Regions from separate parts of the Butyricicoccus sp. AM32-19 genome, predicted to be linked through region 3. Evidence: predicted binding sites of a transcription regulator. Region 3 holds the regulator's gene; each other region holds the start of a gene.
The links. Region 3 encodes NrdR, which represses ribonucleotide reductase genes. Its sites were predicted from a motif close to CACNANATNTNGTG; they were not measured.

Region 1 (5,914 bases), on a different contig from region 3:
TTGCACTGGCAGTGATCGCGGCAGGGCTGTTCCTGCTGCAGTGCTGAAGGAGGGTAAGGCATATGAAGGTTGTTGTATGGAAAAGTCCCAAGTGCTTACGCGGGATCCTGTGCTGCCTGTTTCATGTAAACAGGGCATAAGAAAAAGCGCATTCGCAGATAAATCTCTGTGAATGCGCTTTTGGCTGTTTATAAAATCGTTACTTCTTTTCAGTCGTGCTACCGAAGCCGCCGGTGCGTTCACCGTCAGCCTCATCGTCCACGGTGATACCGAACGGCAGGAAAATACCTTGTGCAAAGCCGTCGCCTGCGGCAACCGAAAGGGTTTTGCCCTTATGATCGTCGCTGGTCATCTTAATGAGAATGTGTCCTTCATTTTTAGCCTCAAAGTAGTCGCTGTCGATAATGCCGACCGTATTGTCAAGCTGCAGACGGTGACGGAAGCCCAGACCGGAACGCGGGTACAGGCTCAGCACCCAGCCGTCCTCGATCATAACGCGGATACCGGTCGGAATAAGGATGGTCTCATGCGGAACAAGCGTAAAGCTTTCCGGCGCAAAAAAATCATAGCCGGCAGAGCCTTTGGTCGCGCGGCGCGGCAGCCGGATGTTCTGATAGACCTTCTTGGCCTCATCCGCGCTGCGGCGGGTAGCCGCGCACCAGTCACGGACAAACTGTTCCTCGGATACCTTGAAAAACTGTGCGATCTGTTGCATAATTCAGAACTCCTTTTTACTTATCGTCATGCAGGACGATATTGTTAGCCGCAAGCGTGCGCGGAACATCGATCACGCGCTGGTTGGCACTGCCGCGCCAGTGAAGCTGCGGATCGGCCTGCGCCTGTACAAAACGACCGTCGATCAGCACGTCAATCTGATCGAGAAACGGCAGCCACTTGATTTCCTCCCAGCGATAGCCGGTGTACAGCCAGATGGTCTTGTCCGGAAACTTCTGCCGAATCTCGCGGCACAGCTCGCTGACCTCCTCACGGTTGCCGGGGAAAAGCGGATCGCCGCCGGAAAACGTGATGCCGGAGATATAGTCCTTGCCGAGCTCGGTGAACAGCTCATTCTTTGCTGCCTGATCAAACAGCAGACCGCCTTCCGCATCCCATGTGATGGGGTTGTGACAGCCGGGACAGGCGTGTCCGCAGCCGGCCACCCACAGCACAACACGCAGGCCGTCGCCGTTGAGCATATCGTCCTTGGTTATATTGTGATACTGCATTCGTGTTACATACTCTTTCTTTCAGCAATTTCGGCCATCTTGGCATCGTTCAGGCGCGTATCGCCCTTAACGCGAGAGTAGGAAAGATAGCCGTTCATTCTCTCGATTTTGGTAAGGTTGCGGCTGCCGCACTTCGGGCAGACATCCATAGACAGTTCCTCATGACCGCAGTCATCGCAGTACGCGAGTGAAAGATTGACACCCTCATAGAAGCCCTTTGCCATGGCGCGGCGCACCAGAGAGCGAATCGCCTCATGGTTGTAGTCAATCGGATACTTGACGTACTGAATCTTACCGCCGTTGCACAGATTCCAGAAACGACCCTCAAGATCCTGCTTCTGAATCGGTGTCAGGTCCTCGGTAACATGGCAGTGGAAGCTGTTGGAGACATACGGACGATCGGAAACGCCCTCGATGATGCCGTATTTCTTGCGGAACTGCTCGACCTGCAAACCGCACAGACTCTCTGCCGGTGTACCGTAGATAGCATACAGATTGCCGTCCTCGTTCTTGAACTGCTCGACCTTATCGTTGATATACTGCAGTGTTTCGAGGGCAAACTGACCGTCCTCGGCAAGCGATTTACCGTTGTACAGTTCCTGCAGCTCGTTGAGTGCAGTAATGCCGAACGACGCAGTAGCGGTTTTCATAATCGGCTTGATCTTGTCCGACGGCTTGAGATGTCCGCCGTAGAAGCCGCCCTCGCAGTACGCCAACGGATTGGTGGATGCACGCATCTCCCCCAGGTATGCATAGGTGCGGATGTGCAGCTTGCGGATAAGCTCCAGATAGTAGTCCAGCACCTCGCAGAACGGACGGCTCTCCTGCTGTGCCTTAGCGTAGATCATCGGCAGGTGCAGCGATACCGCGCCAATGTTCCAGCGGCCGACAAATACCGGCTTGTCGCTCTCATCAGCGGGCTTCATGCCTCCGCGCTCGTACCACGGAGACAGGAACGCGCGGCAGCCCATCGGACTGATGATCGCGCCGTACTTTTTATACATGCTCGGCACATAGCCTTCACCGGTCAGCGACAGCCAGTCCGGATACATCGCACGGGACGAGCACAGGATACCGGCTTCAAATACATCCTCAAGCAGTTTGCCGGGACCGTGCAAGTTCTCATCGTACAGGAATACGATCTTCGGGAACAGGACCGGCTTTTTCTGGCCTTTTTTGCCCTGTCCCTTGCGGCGTACATTCAGCATGGTAATGGAGGCCAGCTTGGCAAAACGACCGGTGCCGGTTCCCATTGTCATGGTGATGAACGGATAGTCGCCGCGGCTGGATGCTACCGTGTTGAACTTGTACTCCCAGCCCTGGAAGCCCTGCTCAAAGTCGTTGAGAATGTCCGCCATAACTTCCTTCTCGACCGTATCAGCATCCAGTCCCAGACGAGTATACTTCTCGGTCAGCATTTTGTAGCTGCGCTCGGCATAGGGCTCGAGCAGCAGATCGACCGACGGCACGGTAAAGCCGCCGTACTGCTGGCTTGCAGCGGAAAGCACGATATCACCGATCACGTCAAATGCAACATTAAGTGTTTTCGGCTCGTTGTACCACAGATTGCCCATCTCAAAGCCGTCCTTGAGGACACTCGCTACATCAAACAGGCAGCAGTTCATGGTATCGCGGCGTGCCGACATATCGTGGACGTAAATGTAGCCGTCCCGACAGGCCTGCAGTTCCTCGGTGTTCATAAAGAACTTCTGGTACAGCTCCTTGTTGAGCTGATTGAAGATCAGGCTGCGCTTAGTGGAGACCAGCGCGGAATCCGTGTTGGAATTTTCCTTATCGCCGATATACATGATAGACTGGCTTTTCTGGTATACGCTGTCCAGCATGCCGACAAAATCCTGCTTATAGTTGCGGTAGTCGCGGTAGCTTTTGGCAACCTCCGGCTGCACCGACTCAAGTGCAGACTCAACGATGTTGTGCATTTGCCAGATCTGAATCTCGGTCATGTGATGGTCACGGATATAACCCTCGACATGATTGCAGATCGACTTCAACTCATCCTCTGTAAAGTTGTAGAGGACACGGTTTGCCGACTTATTGACGGCGATAACAACCTTCTGGATGTTAAACGGTTCTTTGGTGTGATCCTTTTTGACAACTCGAACCATGTGTTGTTCTTCCTCTCTAAATTTCATACGTTCATCATTATATCATATTGTCCGATAAAAAGCGAACAAAAAAGCACTGCTGTTTACAGGCAAAGCGTAAAAGTGCATACCCATATATCATGTGCCGCTATTGCATTGTACCATACAAGATATAGATTTGGAAGGATAAAATTCGACAAAAATATCATACATATTTTTGCGAAAATAATTCTTTGCACAAAATCGTCGGTTTTGCTTGCGGGTCTGCCGACTATCCTCTATAATAGATGTAGCGATCCTGACAGTAAGCCTCTGCGTCCGCAGATTCTGCATGAAAGGAGCCGTCCATATCGTATTGCAGCGTTTCTTGCACGGAAGCGCCGTTTATATCTGTATCGGACTGCGTCTTTCAGAGGACGCAGTTATTTTTTATTCCGAGGTGTTTTTATGCAAACAAGAGTTGCCGTCATGGGAATCGTGGTAGAGAACACGGATTCTGTGGAACGGCTCAATACCCTGCTGCATGAGTACGGCAGCTATATCATCGGGCGCATGGGTATTCCCTATCGAGCGCGCAATATCAACATTGTGTCCATCGCCATTGATGCGCCGCAGGATGTGATTTCAGCTTTGTCCGGCAAAATCGGCAATCTGGACGGCATCAGCGTCAAGACCGCGTACTCCAATGTGCAGAGCGATGAATAAGGAGAAGCAGCTCATTGACCGGCTGGAAGCGCAGCACAGCCTGTCAATAGAGGAATACGAATATCTAATCGAAAACCAGAGCGATGAACTGGCAGCCTATGCCGCAGAGAAAGCGGTTGCCTTACGAAAACAGGTATACGGTACGAATGTGTACATTCGAGGACTGATCGAAATCGGCAATATCTGCCGCAACGACTGCTATTACTGCGGTATCCGGCGTTCCAATCCTGCGTGTGACCGCTACCGACTGACCGAGGCGCAGATACTGGACTGTGCCCGGGAAGGCTACGCACTCGGTTTCCGCACCTTTGTTATGCAGGGCGGCGAGGACAGCGCATTCTCGGCCGATGTGGTTTGCCATCTGGTACGACAGATCAAAGCCGAGTTTCCGGACTGTGCAGTAACGCTGTCGCTCGGAGAGTTCCCTCGTGAAGCCTATCAGGCGATGTTCGATGCTGGCGCGGACCGTTATCTGCTCCGTCACGAAACCGCCGATCAGGCACATTATGAAAAGCTGCATCCGGCGCAGATGTCGTTTGACAACCGTATGCGCTGCCTTCGTGATTTGAAAGACATCGGCTACCAGACCGGCTGCGGCTTTATGGTCGGCTCGCCGTATCAGACGGCACGAACACTCGCTGAGGACTTAAAGTTCATCGAAAAATTTCGGCCGGAGATGTGCGGTATCGGCCCGTTTATTCCGCAGAAGGACACACCGTTCCGCGATTTTCCGGCCGGAACGTGTGAGCAGACAGTGTATCTGCTGTCACTGCTGCGGCTGATCCAACCGAATTTGCTGCTGCCCGCTACAACGGCGCTCGGCACCATCCGGCCGGACGGCCGCGAGCGCGGACTGCAGGCTGGTGCAAACGTAGTGATGCCCAATCTGTCTCCGCTTGGGGTGCGAAAAAAATATGCACTGTACGACGGCAAACTATGTACCGGTGAGGAGGCTGCACAGTGCATCGGCTGCCTGTCGCGCCGTGTGGCGTCGGTCGGCTGCCGGATTGTTACCGCACGCGGAGATATTATCCGATAAGTGATACATTTTAAGGGACTCTGACGGAAAGAGTAATCCTCTGACCGCAAGATAAGAAAGGAAAACAAAAAAATGGCTCAGTACAACCCGAAATCACTCCATGCAGAGGAGTTTATCAACCATGAGGAAATCCTTGAAACGCTGAAATACGCCGAGGAGAACAAGCACAACATCGAGCTGATCGACAGCATTCTGGAAAAGGCCCGTCCGCAGAAAACAGCTACCGGCGTACACTGTGCCGGTCTGACGCATCGCGAAGCCTCCGTGCTGCTGGCCTGTGATATCCCCGAGAAGATCGAGGAGATGTATCAGCTGGCCGAGGAGATCAAGCTGGCGTTCTACGGCAACCGTATTGTTATGTTTGCACCGCTGTATCTGTCGAATTACTGCGTGAACGGCTGTGTTTACTGTCCGTATCACGCAAAAAACCGCCATATCACTCGCAAAAAGCTGACGCAGGAAGAGGTTGCCCGCGAGGTTATCGCACTGCAGGATATGGGTCACAAGCGCCTTGCCATCGAGGCCGGTGAGGACCCGGTCAACAACCCGATCGAGTACATTCTCGAGTGCATCAACACCATTTACTCCATCAAGCATAAAAACGGTGCGATTCGACGTGTCAACGTCAACATTGCGGCGACAACGGTCGAGAATTACCGCAAGCTGAAGGACGCCGGCATCGGCACTTACATTCTGTTCCAGGAGACCTACCACAAGCAGAGCTACCTCAAGCTGCATCCGGCAGGTCCGAAGCACGATTACGACTACCACACCGAAGCAATGGATCGCGCGATGGACGGCGGTATCGACGACGTTGGTCTGGGTGTTCTGTTCGGTCT
Region 2 (5,914 bases), on a different contig from region 3:
CGCTGGTTCGCGCTGCCGCGAAACCGCAGCTCGATGTTCTTCTCCTCCATGAGAAACGGCCCGTCTACCAGTAAATCCAGTTGCCCGAGCAGCTTTTTCACAAACGGATCGCTCAGCTCTAACAGCTGCTCAAACGTATAGCCCGAGTACGCCATCAGGTGCTTGCCCTTGCGCTTCAGCTCCACCGCAAGATAATACAGCGGCTCCGCCTTACAAAACGGCTCGCCACCCGAGAACGTCACACCCTTGATGAACGGATTGCGGCACATATCCTTCAGCAGCGTGTCCAGCTCAATATCCTGCCCGCCCTCAAAGTCGTGCGTCTGCGGATTGTGGCAGCCCGGACAGCCATGCGGACAGCCCTGCACAAACAGCGTATAGCGGAAGCCGGGGCCGTCCACAATGGACTCCCCGACTGTACCTGCAATGCGAATTTTACCTTCCATCAGGCGGTGTGCTCCTGACGCATGGAGCAGCAGCTCGGAACGCTGTGCTTTACGCGGTCGTGCTCCTCCGCGCGCTTGCCGTTGTTGAAGCGGTCGAGCGTACCTACCAGATAACCCGTAATGCGGCGGATACGTTCAAAGCCTACACCTTCACCAATCATCGGCTCCTGTGCAGCAATATTCTTAGTTTCCATGATAGCATTCTCCCTTTCCTGTCACTTTTTGACGATTTTCAATGTATTCGGCTGACGGTCGGCTTCTTCGGCAGGATCGCCGTGATAGCCGATCGTGGTGCTGTTGTAATTTTTATACAGTCCCAACTTCTGCAGCTTGGACAGCGGAACGCCTTCGCCCTCGCGGCGGCCGCAGCGCGGACATACTTCACCGATAATGCCGGTATAGCCGCAGATCGGATCGCGGTCGATCGGGTGGTTGATCGCGCCGTAGCCGATGCCGGCTTCCTTCATCGCGCGAACGACAGCCTCAAACGCTTCGAGGTTCTGCGTCGGGTCGCCGTCCAGCTCAATGTAGCTGATGTGGCCGCCGTTGGTCAGCTCGTGATACGGCGCCTCGCGGGTGATCTTCTCAAATGCCGAAATCGGATAGTAAACCGGCACATGGAAGGAGTTGGTGTAGTAATCGCGGTCGGTAACGCCGGGAATCGTACCGTATTTCTCACGGTCGATCTTGACAAATCGGCCGGACAGACCCTCTGCCGGGGTAGCGATCAGCGAGAAGTTGAGGTGGTATTTCTCGGTTGCCTCGTCCATGCGCTGACGCATGTGACCCACGATCTCAAGACCGAGGTTCTGCGCCTCGTCGCTCTCGCCGTGGTGTACGCCGATGAGCGCCTTGAGGCACTCCGCCAGACCGATAAAGCCGAGCGTCAGTGTGCCGTGCTTAAGCACCTCGCCAACCTCGTCATCCGGACCCAGCTTTTCGGAATCCAGCCATACGCCCTCACCCATCAGGAACGGGTAGTTGCGCACGCGCTTGCCGCACTGGATGCGGAAACGGTCGAGCAGCTGGTCGATTACGAGGTCGATCTTGCGGTCAAGATCCTCGAAGAACCAGTCCAGATCGCCGTGGCTGCGGATTGCAATGCGCGGCAGGTTGACCGACGTGAACGACAGGTTGCCGCGACCGTAGGTGATCTCACGGGTCGGATCGCACACATTGGACATAACACGCGTGCGGCAGCCCATGTAGCCGACCTCGGTCTCCGGATGACCCGGCTTGTAATACTGCAGGTTAAACGGCGCATCGATGAACGAGAAATTCGGGAACATGCGCTTCGCGGAAACGCGGCACGCCAGCTTGAACAGGTCGTAGTTCGGGTCGCCCTCGTTGTAGTTGACGCCCTCCTTGACCTTGAAAATGTGGATCGGGAAAATCGGGGTCTCACCGTTGCCCAGACCGGCCTCGGTCGCGAGCAGCAGCTGCTCCATGACCAGACGGCCCTCCGGAGAGGTATCCGTGCCGTAGTTGAGCGACGAGAACGGAATCTGTGCACCTGCACGCGAGTGCATAGTGTTCAGATTGTGAACCAGCGCTTCCATCGCCTGATAGGTGCCCTTGCGGGTCTCCTTATCCGCGTACTTGCGGGCAAACTTCATGCACTTTGCAACCGTCTTTTCGTCAAGCGTCTCGGAAAGTGCCTTAGCCATCGCTTCGTCGTAGCCGTTGCCGCCTGCCAGACAAGCCCACTTGCCGGTCTCCTGCTCAACACGCTCGGTCAGCGCACGCGCATCGACCTCGTTGTTGTCGTCCTCACCGAACACCTCAAGGGCCTTGGCGAGATTGTCGCGGAACAGCTTGCGGAAGGTCTTGCGCACACCCGGCGCCATCGAGTAATCGAAGTTCGGCACGCTCTGACCGCCGTGCTGGTCATTCTGATTAGACTGGATAGCAATGCATGCCAGCGCAGAGTACGAACGGATGTCGTTCGGCTCACGCAGGAAGCCGTGACCGGTGGAAAAACCGTCGCGGAACAGCTTCAGCAGGTCAATCTGACAGCAGGTGGTGGTCAGCGTCAGAAAATCCAGATCGTGGATATGGATATCGCCCTCGCGGTGCGCCTTAGCATGCGCCGGATCGAGGATAAACATCTCATAGAACTGCTTGGCGCCCTCGGAGCCGTACTTGAGCATGGTGCCCATCGCGGTATCACCGTCGATATTGGCGTTCTCGCGCTTGACGTCGTTCTCGAGCGAGGACTTGAACGTCAGATCCTCGTACACCTTCATCAGACGGGTGTTCATCTCACGCACGCGGGTGCGCTCGTTGCGGTACAGGATGTACTTCTTGGCCGTGCGGGCATGTCCGCTTTCGATCAGAACCTTCTCAACAGTGTCCTGCACCTGTTCAACGGTGGGAGTTTCGGTTCCAGCAGTCTCCTCCAGCGTTTTTTCGACCTGCTCTGCCAGCTCCTGCGCCATATCGTGATCCTGGCCGCCGGAGGCCTGTGCTGCGCCGAAAATTGCATTTGTGATCTTGTCGATCTCAAAGGGAGCCATGCGCCCGTCCCGCTTGACGATCTGCTGAATCATAAAGAAAAATCCCTCTCTCATACAAAAACCGCCTAACGGCGATTTCTTGATTATTTACTAAATTATGTAGTGGTGCATTCAATATCGCACAACATCTTGTGTCTGCTTATCTCTTGCTTATATATTCTACCGCCGAAACACCGCCCTGTCAAGGCGCTAAATTCTTTTTGGCACATTTGCAAGAAAAGCACTATTTTTATTGGAGCATTCTCTAAACTTTTCCTCTTGACTCGAAAAATTTATCAGAAAAGCGCGACAAATTCCACAAAGTTTCTCCTTTATTTTCTCCGTGGTAATTTCTCCCGCAAAAAAGCAGATACACTATATATGGTATCCGTTCTATTCCCCATCGCAAGACGAAAAAAGAACCCCGGAACAGGATTCCGAGGTTCTTTGGTTTCGATCAGAAAATGATCTTATGCCTTGCCGTTGCAGCCCAGAACATTGATCAGCTTGTGGGTAACCATGTCCTTGACAGCCTGACGAGCCGGCTTCAGGTACTGGCGCGGGTCGAAGTGATCCGGATGCTCAGCGAAGTGCTCGCGGATAGAAGCGGTGATAGCCAGACGAATATCGGAGTCGATATTGATCTTGCAGACGGACAGCTGTGCAGCGTGACGCAGCTCTTCCTCCGGAATGCCGATTGCATCCGGCATCTTGCCGCCGAACTTGTTGATCTTGTCAACAAACTCACGCGGTACGGAAGAGGAACCGTGCAGTACGATCGGGAAGCCCGGCAGACGCTTGGAAACTTCCTCGAGTACGTCGAAACGCAGCGGAGGCGGAACCAGAATGCCCTGCTCGTTGCGGGTGCACTGATCCGGGGTGAACTTGTAAGCGCCGTGAGAGGTGCCGATTGCGATAGCCAGAGAGTCACAGCCGGTGCGGGTTACGAACTCCTCAACCTCTTCCGGATGGGTGTAGGAGGAATCCTCAGCGGAAACCTTTACGTCGTCCTCTACGCCAGCCAGGGTGCCGAGCTCAGCCTCGACAACAACGCCGTGAGCGTGAGCGTACTCTACAACCTTCTTGGTCTCCTCAACGTTCTCGTCGAACGGACGGGAGGAGCAGTCGATCATAACGGAGGAGAAACCGCCGTCGATGCAGGACTTGCAGGTCTCGAAGTCCGGGCCGTGGTCCAGATGCAGAGCGATCGGAATGTCCGGGCACTCCTTAACAGCAGCCTCTACCATCTTAACGAGGTAGGTGTGGTTTGCGTAAGCGCGTGCGCCCTTGGATACCTGCAGGACTACCGGAGCGTGCTGCTCCTGGCAAGCCTCGGTGATACCCTGAACGATCTCCATGTTGTTCACGTTGAAAGCGCCAACAGCGTAGCCGCCGTCGTAAGCCTTCTTGAACATCTCAGTAGTAGTAACTAAAGGCATGGGAATACTTCCTTTCTGATAAAAACTGAATCTTAAAAATTCTGCTTTTATTCTATCAGTTAAGCATGCTAAAATCAAGTCCATATCCAAAAAATCCTGTCATTTTTTCGTCGAATTCCTGCGGCAACTTTGCCAAAATTGCCAAACCTGCCGAAAACGCAGGATTTTCATTGATTTTTTTCATATTATATGATACTCTTTATGAGTAAGAAAATGCATGGCACAGCTCTGCGTTTTAATTTGCTTAGGAGGTTTTATCAATGAGTGAACTGAAAGGCGCTTGCGTCATCGGTCAGTCGGGCGGCCCGACTTCCGTAATCAACTCTTCTGTTCTGGGTGCGCTGGAGGCAGCACTGGACAATCCGTCCATCACCCGCGTATTCGGCATGGCACACGGCATCAAGGGCCTGCTGAACGACGACCTGTATGATATCGACAAGGAAGACCGCGACGAGCTGGCTCTTCTGCGCTACACCCCGTCCTCTGCACTGGGCTCCTGCCGCTACAAGCTGGCTGATCCGGATGTTGACGACACCGATTACAAGCGCATCCTCGAGATCTTCAAGAAGTACGACATCCGTTACTTCTTCTACAACGGCGGCAACGACTCCATGGATACCTGCAACAAGGTTTCCAAGTATATGATGAAGTCCGGCTACGAGTGCCGCGTAATGGGCATTCCGAAGACCATCGACAACGACCTGTTCGGCACCGACCACTGCCCGGGCTTTGCTTCCGCTGCCAAGTATATCGCTACTTCCTGCATGGAGATCTATCAGGACGCTCGCGTATACGACACCGGCATGGTCTGCGTCGTAGAGATCATGGGCCGTCACGCTGGCTGGCTGGCAGGTGCTGCCGGTCTGGCTACCGCTATGGGCGCAGGTCCGGATCTGGTTTACCTGCCGGAGACCGACTTCGATATGAAGAAGTTCCTGGCTGACGTAAAGCGCATCTATGACGAGAAGGGCAACTGCCTGGTAGCTGTTTCCGAGGGTATCCACTACGCTGACGGCTCCTTCGTATCCGAGGCTAAGACCTCTGCTACCGACGGCTTCGGCCATGCACAGCTGGGCGGTCTGGCTTCCATGCTGGCTGACACCGTTAAGAACGAGCTGGGCTGCAAGGTTCGCGGCATCGAGCTGAGCCTGCTGCAGCGCTGCGCTGCTCACTGCGCTTCCAAGACCGACGTTGACGAGTCCTATATGTCCGGCAAGGCTGCTGTTGAGAACGCAGTTGCAGGCAAGACCGACTACATGCCGGGCTTCAAGTGCACCCGTGACGAGAACGGCTACAAGTGCGAGATCGAGCTGCTGCCGCTCTCCGAGGTTGCTAACACCGAGAAGAAGGTTCCGCGTGAGTGGATCAACGAGGAAGGCAACGGCGTAACGCAGGAGTTCGTTGACTACGCTCTGCCGCTCATCAACGGCGAGAACGTTGGCCCGAAGGTATCCGGTCTGCCGCGCTTCGCTAACCTGAAGAAGATCAAGGCTGAGGCTTAATCTTTTCGGTTTAACTGAACAGAGCGTGCCTT
Region 3 (5,914 bases):
CGTAATTCCGAGCAGCACTCTGAAAAGGGTGCTGCTTTTTGGTTTCTGCACCGAACCTCTGGGGCACTTGAACCGCGCAGGCGGTGCAGGAAAAAGGGGAGGACGCAAAATCTAACGGCGAAACCGCTGCAAACTTTGTTTATTGCTACAAGATAGCGCAAAACCGGTCGGTTTTGCTTGAAATGACCGGTGCAAAGTGTTAAACTAAAATCGGACTGTTATGGAAGATTAGATACCATCCAAGTCCGTTATTTCGTTATAATTTGGATAAAATACACACCGGAAAGGACGAATAACATGAACAACGTGTACGAAAGCCCGCTTTCCTCGCGCTACGCTTCCAAGGAGATGCTCTACACCTTCTCCTCGGATATGAAGTTCTCCACCTGGCGTCGGCTGTGGCTGTCGCTGGCTAAGGCGGAGCTGGCGCTCGGTCTGCCGATCACGCAGGAGCAGGTGGACGAGATGGCCGCGCACCTGACCGACATCGACTACGATGTGGCCCGTCAGCGCGAGAAGGAGGTACGCCATGACGTTATGGCGCACGTTTACACCTTCGGCAAGGCGGCTCCCAAGGCGGCCGGCATTATCCACCTCGGCGCTACCAGTGCGTATGTCGGTGACAATACCGACATCATCCAGATCCGTGAGGGTCTGCTGCTGGTTCGCAAAAAGCTGGCGACCGTACTGGACAAGCTGGCGCAGTTCGCGGATGCGCACAAGTCCCAGCCGACTCTCGGCTTCACCCACTTCCAGCCCGCACAGCTGACCACGGTCGGCAAGCGCGCTACCCTGTGGATGAACGAGCTGCTGATGGATTTGAACGAGGTAGAATACCGCATCGAAAACCTGCGCATGCTCGGCAGCAAGGGCACGACCGGCACGCAGGCGTCCTTCATGGAGCTGTTTGACGGCGACGAGAGCAAGGTTAAGGAACTCGAGAAGCGCATTGCCGATGATTTCGGCTTTGCAGGCGTGGTTCCGGTCTCCGGCCAGACCTACTCCCGCAAGATCGACGCGCAGACGCTCGCAACGCTCGCCGGTATCGCAGAATCCGCTTCCAAGTTCGCAACCGACCTGCGTCTGCTGCAGCACCTGAAGGAAGTAGAGGAGCCGTTTGAGAAGAACCAGATCGGCTCGTCCGCCATGCCGTACAAGCGCAACCCGATGCGTTCCGAGCGTATCTGCGCACTGGCGCGCTACGTCATCTGCGACAGCCTGAACCCGGCCTTCACCTCGGCTACCCAGTGGTTCGAGCGCACGCTCGACGACTCTGCGAACAAGCGCATTTCCGTGCCGGAGGCATTCCTTGCCGTTGACGCAATCCTCAACATCATGATCAACGTCGTTTCCGGTCTGGTCGTTTACCCGAAGGTCATCGAGGCGCACGTTATGAACGAGCTGCCGTTCATGGCAACCGAGAACATCATGATGGACGCCGTAAAGCGCGGCGGCAACCGTCAGGACCTGCACGAGCGCATCCGCGAGCACTCCATGGCTGCGGGCAAGCGCATCAAGGAGGAGGGCCTCGAGAACGATATGGTTGACCGCATTGCCGGCGACCCGATGTTCGGCATGACCCGTGAGCAGATCCTCGAGCACCTCGACCCGTCCGCTTACATCGGCCGCTGCCCGTCTCAGGTAGACGAGTTCCTGAGCGAGTGTGTTCGTCCGGCGATCGCGCCGTACCTCACCGGTGAGGACGTAAAGGTAGAGATCAACCTGTAAACCGGAAAGTTTATCCCTGAAATTGACAGATATCCCGCTCACGCGGGATATTCTGCCGCTTATGCGTCAATGACGCATAAATGTTGCACAATTCATGCAGAATGATTGACTTTTTGGCTGTTATGCTGTATACTAAATCAGTTGTGTAACAAAAAAATAAAGGAGGCACTTGCAAGTGAAAAAGAGTGTAACTTCCTTTATCGCGGTCATGCTGATCATCATTTTCCTCGGCGTGACGGCGGTAACAGGAGTGTACATTCCGGGCGGCTGGACCATGCCGTTCCGGAACACGGCAACGTCCGACACATCTGCGACGGATACGAGCGACACCTCGTCTACCGACAACAGCGCAGACACGGCGGACAACACGGCAGACAGCACGGATGCGTCTGCTGACACCTCTGCTGACTCGGCTTCGACCGATTCCGCAGACACGACAGACTCCGGTCTGAAGGCCATCATCCCGAGCGTACTCGATACCGACAATGGTATCCGTCTGGGTCTGGATCTGGTCGGCGGCTCCCGTATCGTATACGAGGCCGAAATCCCGGACGGCTACGACACCAGCAACCTGTCCGACGACATGAACTCGGTACAGAAGGTCATCCGTCAGCGACTGACCGGTAAGGGCTTTACCGAGGCTACCGTATCCCTCAGCGGCGACAACCGCGTAACGGTCGAAATCCCGCAGATCACCAACCCGGAGGAGGCCGTACAGACCCTCGGCACCACCGCACAGCTCACCTTTGTTGATGCTGACGGCAAGGAGTGGCTGACCGGCTCTGACGTTAAGAAAGCTACTTACGGCTATGGCCGCCCGACCGGCAACGAAGTTGCGGATACCCATTATGTAGAGGTACAGTTTACCTCTGAGGGCAAGCAGAAGTTTGCTGAAGCGACCGAGAGCATCGCGGCCCGCACTGACGGCACCAACGTGATGGCTATCGTCATGGACGATCAGGTTATTTCCGCACCGTCCGTTTCTTCCAAGATCGACAGCGACAGCTGCGTAATCTCCGGCTCGTTCACCCGCGACAGCGCGACCGAGCTGGCAAACCTCATCAACGCAGGTCAGATCCCGTTCTCGCTCAAGCAGGTAGAGCTTCGCTCTGTCGGCCCGCAGCTCGGCGCTGACGCGATGAGCTCCAGCCTGAAGGCAGGCCTGATCGGTCTGGTACTTGTTATGCTGTTCATGATCATCATGTACCGCATCCCGGGCGTTGTTTCCTGCTTCGCTCTGTGCTTCTACATGGTTATCGAGGCGCTGCTGTTCAGCCTGATTCGCGTAAACCTGTCCCTGCCGGGCATTGCAGGTATTATCCTGTCCATCGGTATGGCGGTTGACGCAAACGTCATTATCTTCGAGCGCATCAAGGAGGAAATGGCTGCCGGCAAGACTGTCAAGAGCGCCATTGACTCCGGCTTCAAGCGTGCGTTTACCGCAATTCTGGACTCCAACATCACCACCCTGATCGCGTGCGGCGTGCTGTTCTTCCTCGGCACCGGCACGATCGTCGGCTTCGCTACCACGCTGGGCATCGGTGTTATCGTGTCCATGTTCACCGCGCTGACCATCACGCACTTCCTGCTCAACCGCATGGTGGATTTCCACATCCGCAACCCGAAGGCTTACGGCCTGCGTGAGCGCAAGGAAGAGAAGAAGCATTTCCCGATCCTCAAGAACTTCAAGATCTTTGGCGGTATCTCTGTCGTACTGGTCGCTACCGGCCTTGTCGCGCTGATCCTGCTGCCGTTCGGCAAGAACCTGTTCAACCTGAGCATCGACTTTGCCGGCGGTACCGAGATGGAGTTCAACATGCATACCGCTGTTACGCAGGATATCCAGACCGAGGTCAGCGATCTGTTCAAGGACGCAACCGGCGTGGACGCATCCTCTGTAACCTCCTCCGGTGACGGCAACGAGGACGTGCTGATCCGCTCCACCTCGATCGATTCCGAGCAGCGTGCTGCCGTGATCGACAAGATGCTGGAGAAGTACAGCCTTGCCGATACCGATATCCTCAACAACAACGACGTATCCGCTTCTGTCGGCAGCGACCTGCAGCGTTCGGCATTCCTCTGCTCGATCCTTGCAATCCTGCTGATGCTGGTGTACATCACCTTCCGCTTCGAGCTGACCAGTGGTCTGGCTGCGATCTGCTGCCTGGTTCACGATCTGCTCGTTATGCTGAGCGTTTACGTTCTGCTGCAGATTCCGCTCGACAGCAACTTCATCGCTGCTGCACTGACCATCCTCGGCTACTCCATCAACGCGTCCATCATCGTATTCGACCGCGTTCGTGAGAACCTGCGCACCGCGCGCAAGGAGCCGTTTGAGGTCATTGGCGAGAAGAGCATCTGGCAGACCATGGGCCGTACCATCAACACCACGCTTACCACGCTGTTCACCATCGGCATGGTATACATCCTCGGTGTTCCGTCGCTCAAGCAGTTCACTCTGCCGCTGATCGTCGGTATCCTGGCCGGCGGCTGGTCGTCCGTTATGCTGTCTACCGGTCTGTGGGGCTTCTTCCGTAAGAAGTTCCGCCGTCGCCGCAAGATCTAACGACTATCGAAAAGGCACCCGTTCGGGTGCCTTTTTTGCGTTTGTTTATCGGCGCAGGGGACTGGTACAGAGAAAGAAGCCGACCGGATAGGGCAGTGCAGGAAAAGGTGCCGCTTTATCGCAATAAAAAATTGACTTAACAGCACTCCGCGTAGTATAATAACAGCAGACAGATAACAAACCACGCGTGTGAAGCGGTGTTCACAAGGGGGAAGTACGATGAAGTGCCCATTTTGCAGCTTTGAAGACAGCAAGGTCGTGGACTCCCGTCCGACGGACGAGGGTACCAGCATCCGCCGCCGGCGTGAATGTCTCCACTGCGGAAAACGCTTTACCACCTACGAGACGGTGGAGCGCATGCCGCTTATGCTGATCAAGCGCGATGGCACGCGGCAGGCGTACGACCGCCAGAAGCTGCTCAACGGTCTGGTGAAGGCTTGCGAGAAACGCCCGGTTTCGCTGATGCAGTTGGAGCAGATCGTCGATTACGTCGAGCAGAAGCTGTTCAGCTCGCTCGAAAGCGAGGTCTCCAGCAAGGTCATCGGTGAGCTTGTCATGGAGCAGCTGCGTAAGGTTGATGAGGTCGCGTATGTGCGGTTTGCCTCGGTCTACCGCCAGTTTAAGGACATCAACACCTTTATGGAAGAGCTGAACACGCTCCTCAAAGATAAATAATTCGGCGGGTATGGCGCAGGCTGTACCCGTTTTTTCATATCGAAAGGAAGATGGATTTATGGACGAACGGCTGCAGAAACAGCTGAATTTCATTCTTGAGATCGACAAGGAGAAGAACATTTTCCGGCAGACGCATCTCTCCGGCCACGGCCGCCGCGAGAATGACGCCGAGCACGCATGGCACATGGCTGTCATGGCGTATCTGCTGCAGGAATATTCCAACGAGCCGGTGGATGTGGCGCGGGTCATGCTCATGTGCCTGCTGCACGATGTGGTGGAGATTGACGCAGGCGACACCTACGCCTACGACACCGACGGTCTGCAGACGCAGAAGACGCGCGAGGACGCGGCAAAGCAGCGCATTTATTCGCTCCTGCCGGACGACCAGAAGCGCGAACTGATGGCTGTTTTTGACGAATTTGAGGCCGATGAGACCGCCGAGGCGCACTTTGCCCACGCGATGGACAATCTGCAGCCGCTCTTGCTCAACAACAGCAACGGCGGCAGCGACTGGGCTGACCACGATGTGACCGCCAAGCAGGTCTACGGCCGCCAGAGCCGCACAGAGAAAGGCTCGGCGTATCTGTATGAGCTGACGGACAAAATCCTGCAGGCGAACATCGAAAAGGGTGCGCTCAAAGAAAAATAAAAGAAAATAGGAATAGTTTTCGACCGAGTTGACCATTCGTGGTCAATTTTCGCCGCCGAACGGCGTATGGGTGCAGGCACTTATGCGAAGCAAGGAGGTGAAAACGTGTCAGCTGAGATCATCATTGCGGGACTGAGTCTGCTGGGGACGCTGGCGGGCACGGCCGGCGGCATTATCGTCTCCGGCAAGCTGGTCAATTACCGCATCGAACAGCTTGAAAAGAAGGTCGAAAAGCACAATAACCTCATCACCCGAACCTTCAGGCTGGAGCAGCAGGTCGCGCTGCTGGACGAGCG

Region 1: the regulator NrdR is predicted to act here: its motif matches at 3,496-3,509, upstream of nrdD (anaerobic ribonucleoside-triphosphate reductase).
Region 2: the regulator NrdR is predicted to act here: its motif matches at 3,083-3,096, upstream of DW806_RS07485 (anaerobic ribonucleoside triphosphate reductase).

The regions. Positions count from the first base shown of each region.
Region 1 covers NZ_QUIX01000011.1:50,699-56,612, forward strand. The annotation lists gene DW806_RS15220 (hypothetical protein) at 1-47, shown strand, start outside; gene DW806_RS10050 (deoxyuridine 5'-triphosphate nucleotidohydrolase) at 200-715, opposite strand; gene nrdG (anaerobic ribonucleoside-triphosphate reductase activating protein) at 732-1,226, opposite strand; gene nrdD (anaerobic ribonucleoside-triphosphate reductase) at 1,232-3,352, opposite strand; gene DW806_RS10065 (TM1266 family iron-only hydrogenase system putative regulator) at 3,779-4,036, shown strand; gene hydE ([FeFe] hydrogenase H-cluster radical SAM maturase HydE) at 4,029-5,075, shown strand; gene hydG ([FeFe] hydrogenase H-cluster radical SAM maturase HydG) at 5,148-5,914, shown strand, end outside.
Region 2 covers NZ_QUIX01000007.1:10,468-16,381, reverse strand. The annotation lists gene nrdG (anaerobic ribonucleoside-triphosphate reductase activating protein) at 1-446, opposite strand, end outside; partial or broken gene nrdD (anaerobic ribonucleoside-triphosphate reductase) at 446-592, opposite strand; gene DW806_RS07485 (anaerobic ribonucleoside triphosphate reductase) at 662-2,995, opposite strand; gene fba (class II fructose-1,6-bisphosphate aldolase) at 3,412-4,380, opposite strand; gene DW806_RS15895 (hypothetical protein) at 4,436-4,564, opposite strand; gene DW806_RS07475 (6-phosphofructokinase) at 4,641-5,882, shown strand.
Region 3 covers NZ_QUIX01000020.1:27,402-33,315, forward strand. The annotation lists gene purB (adenylosuccinate lyase) at 298-1,728, shown strand; gene secD (protein translocase subunit SecD) at 1,904-4,294, shown strand; gene nrdR (transcriptional regulator NrdR) at 4,514-4,969, shown strand; gene DW806_RS13465 (HD domain-containing protein) at 5,028-5,618, shown strand; gene DW806_RS13470 (hypothetical protein) at 5,724-5,914, shown strand, end outside.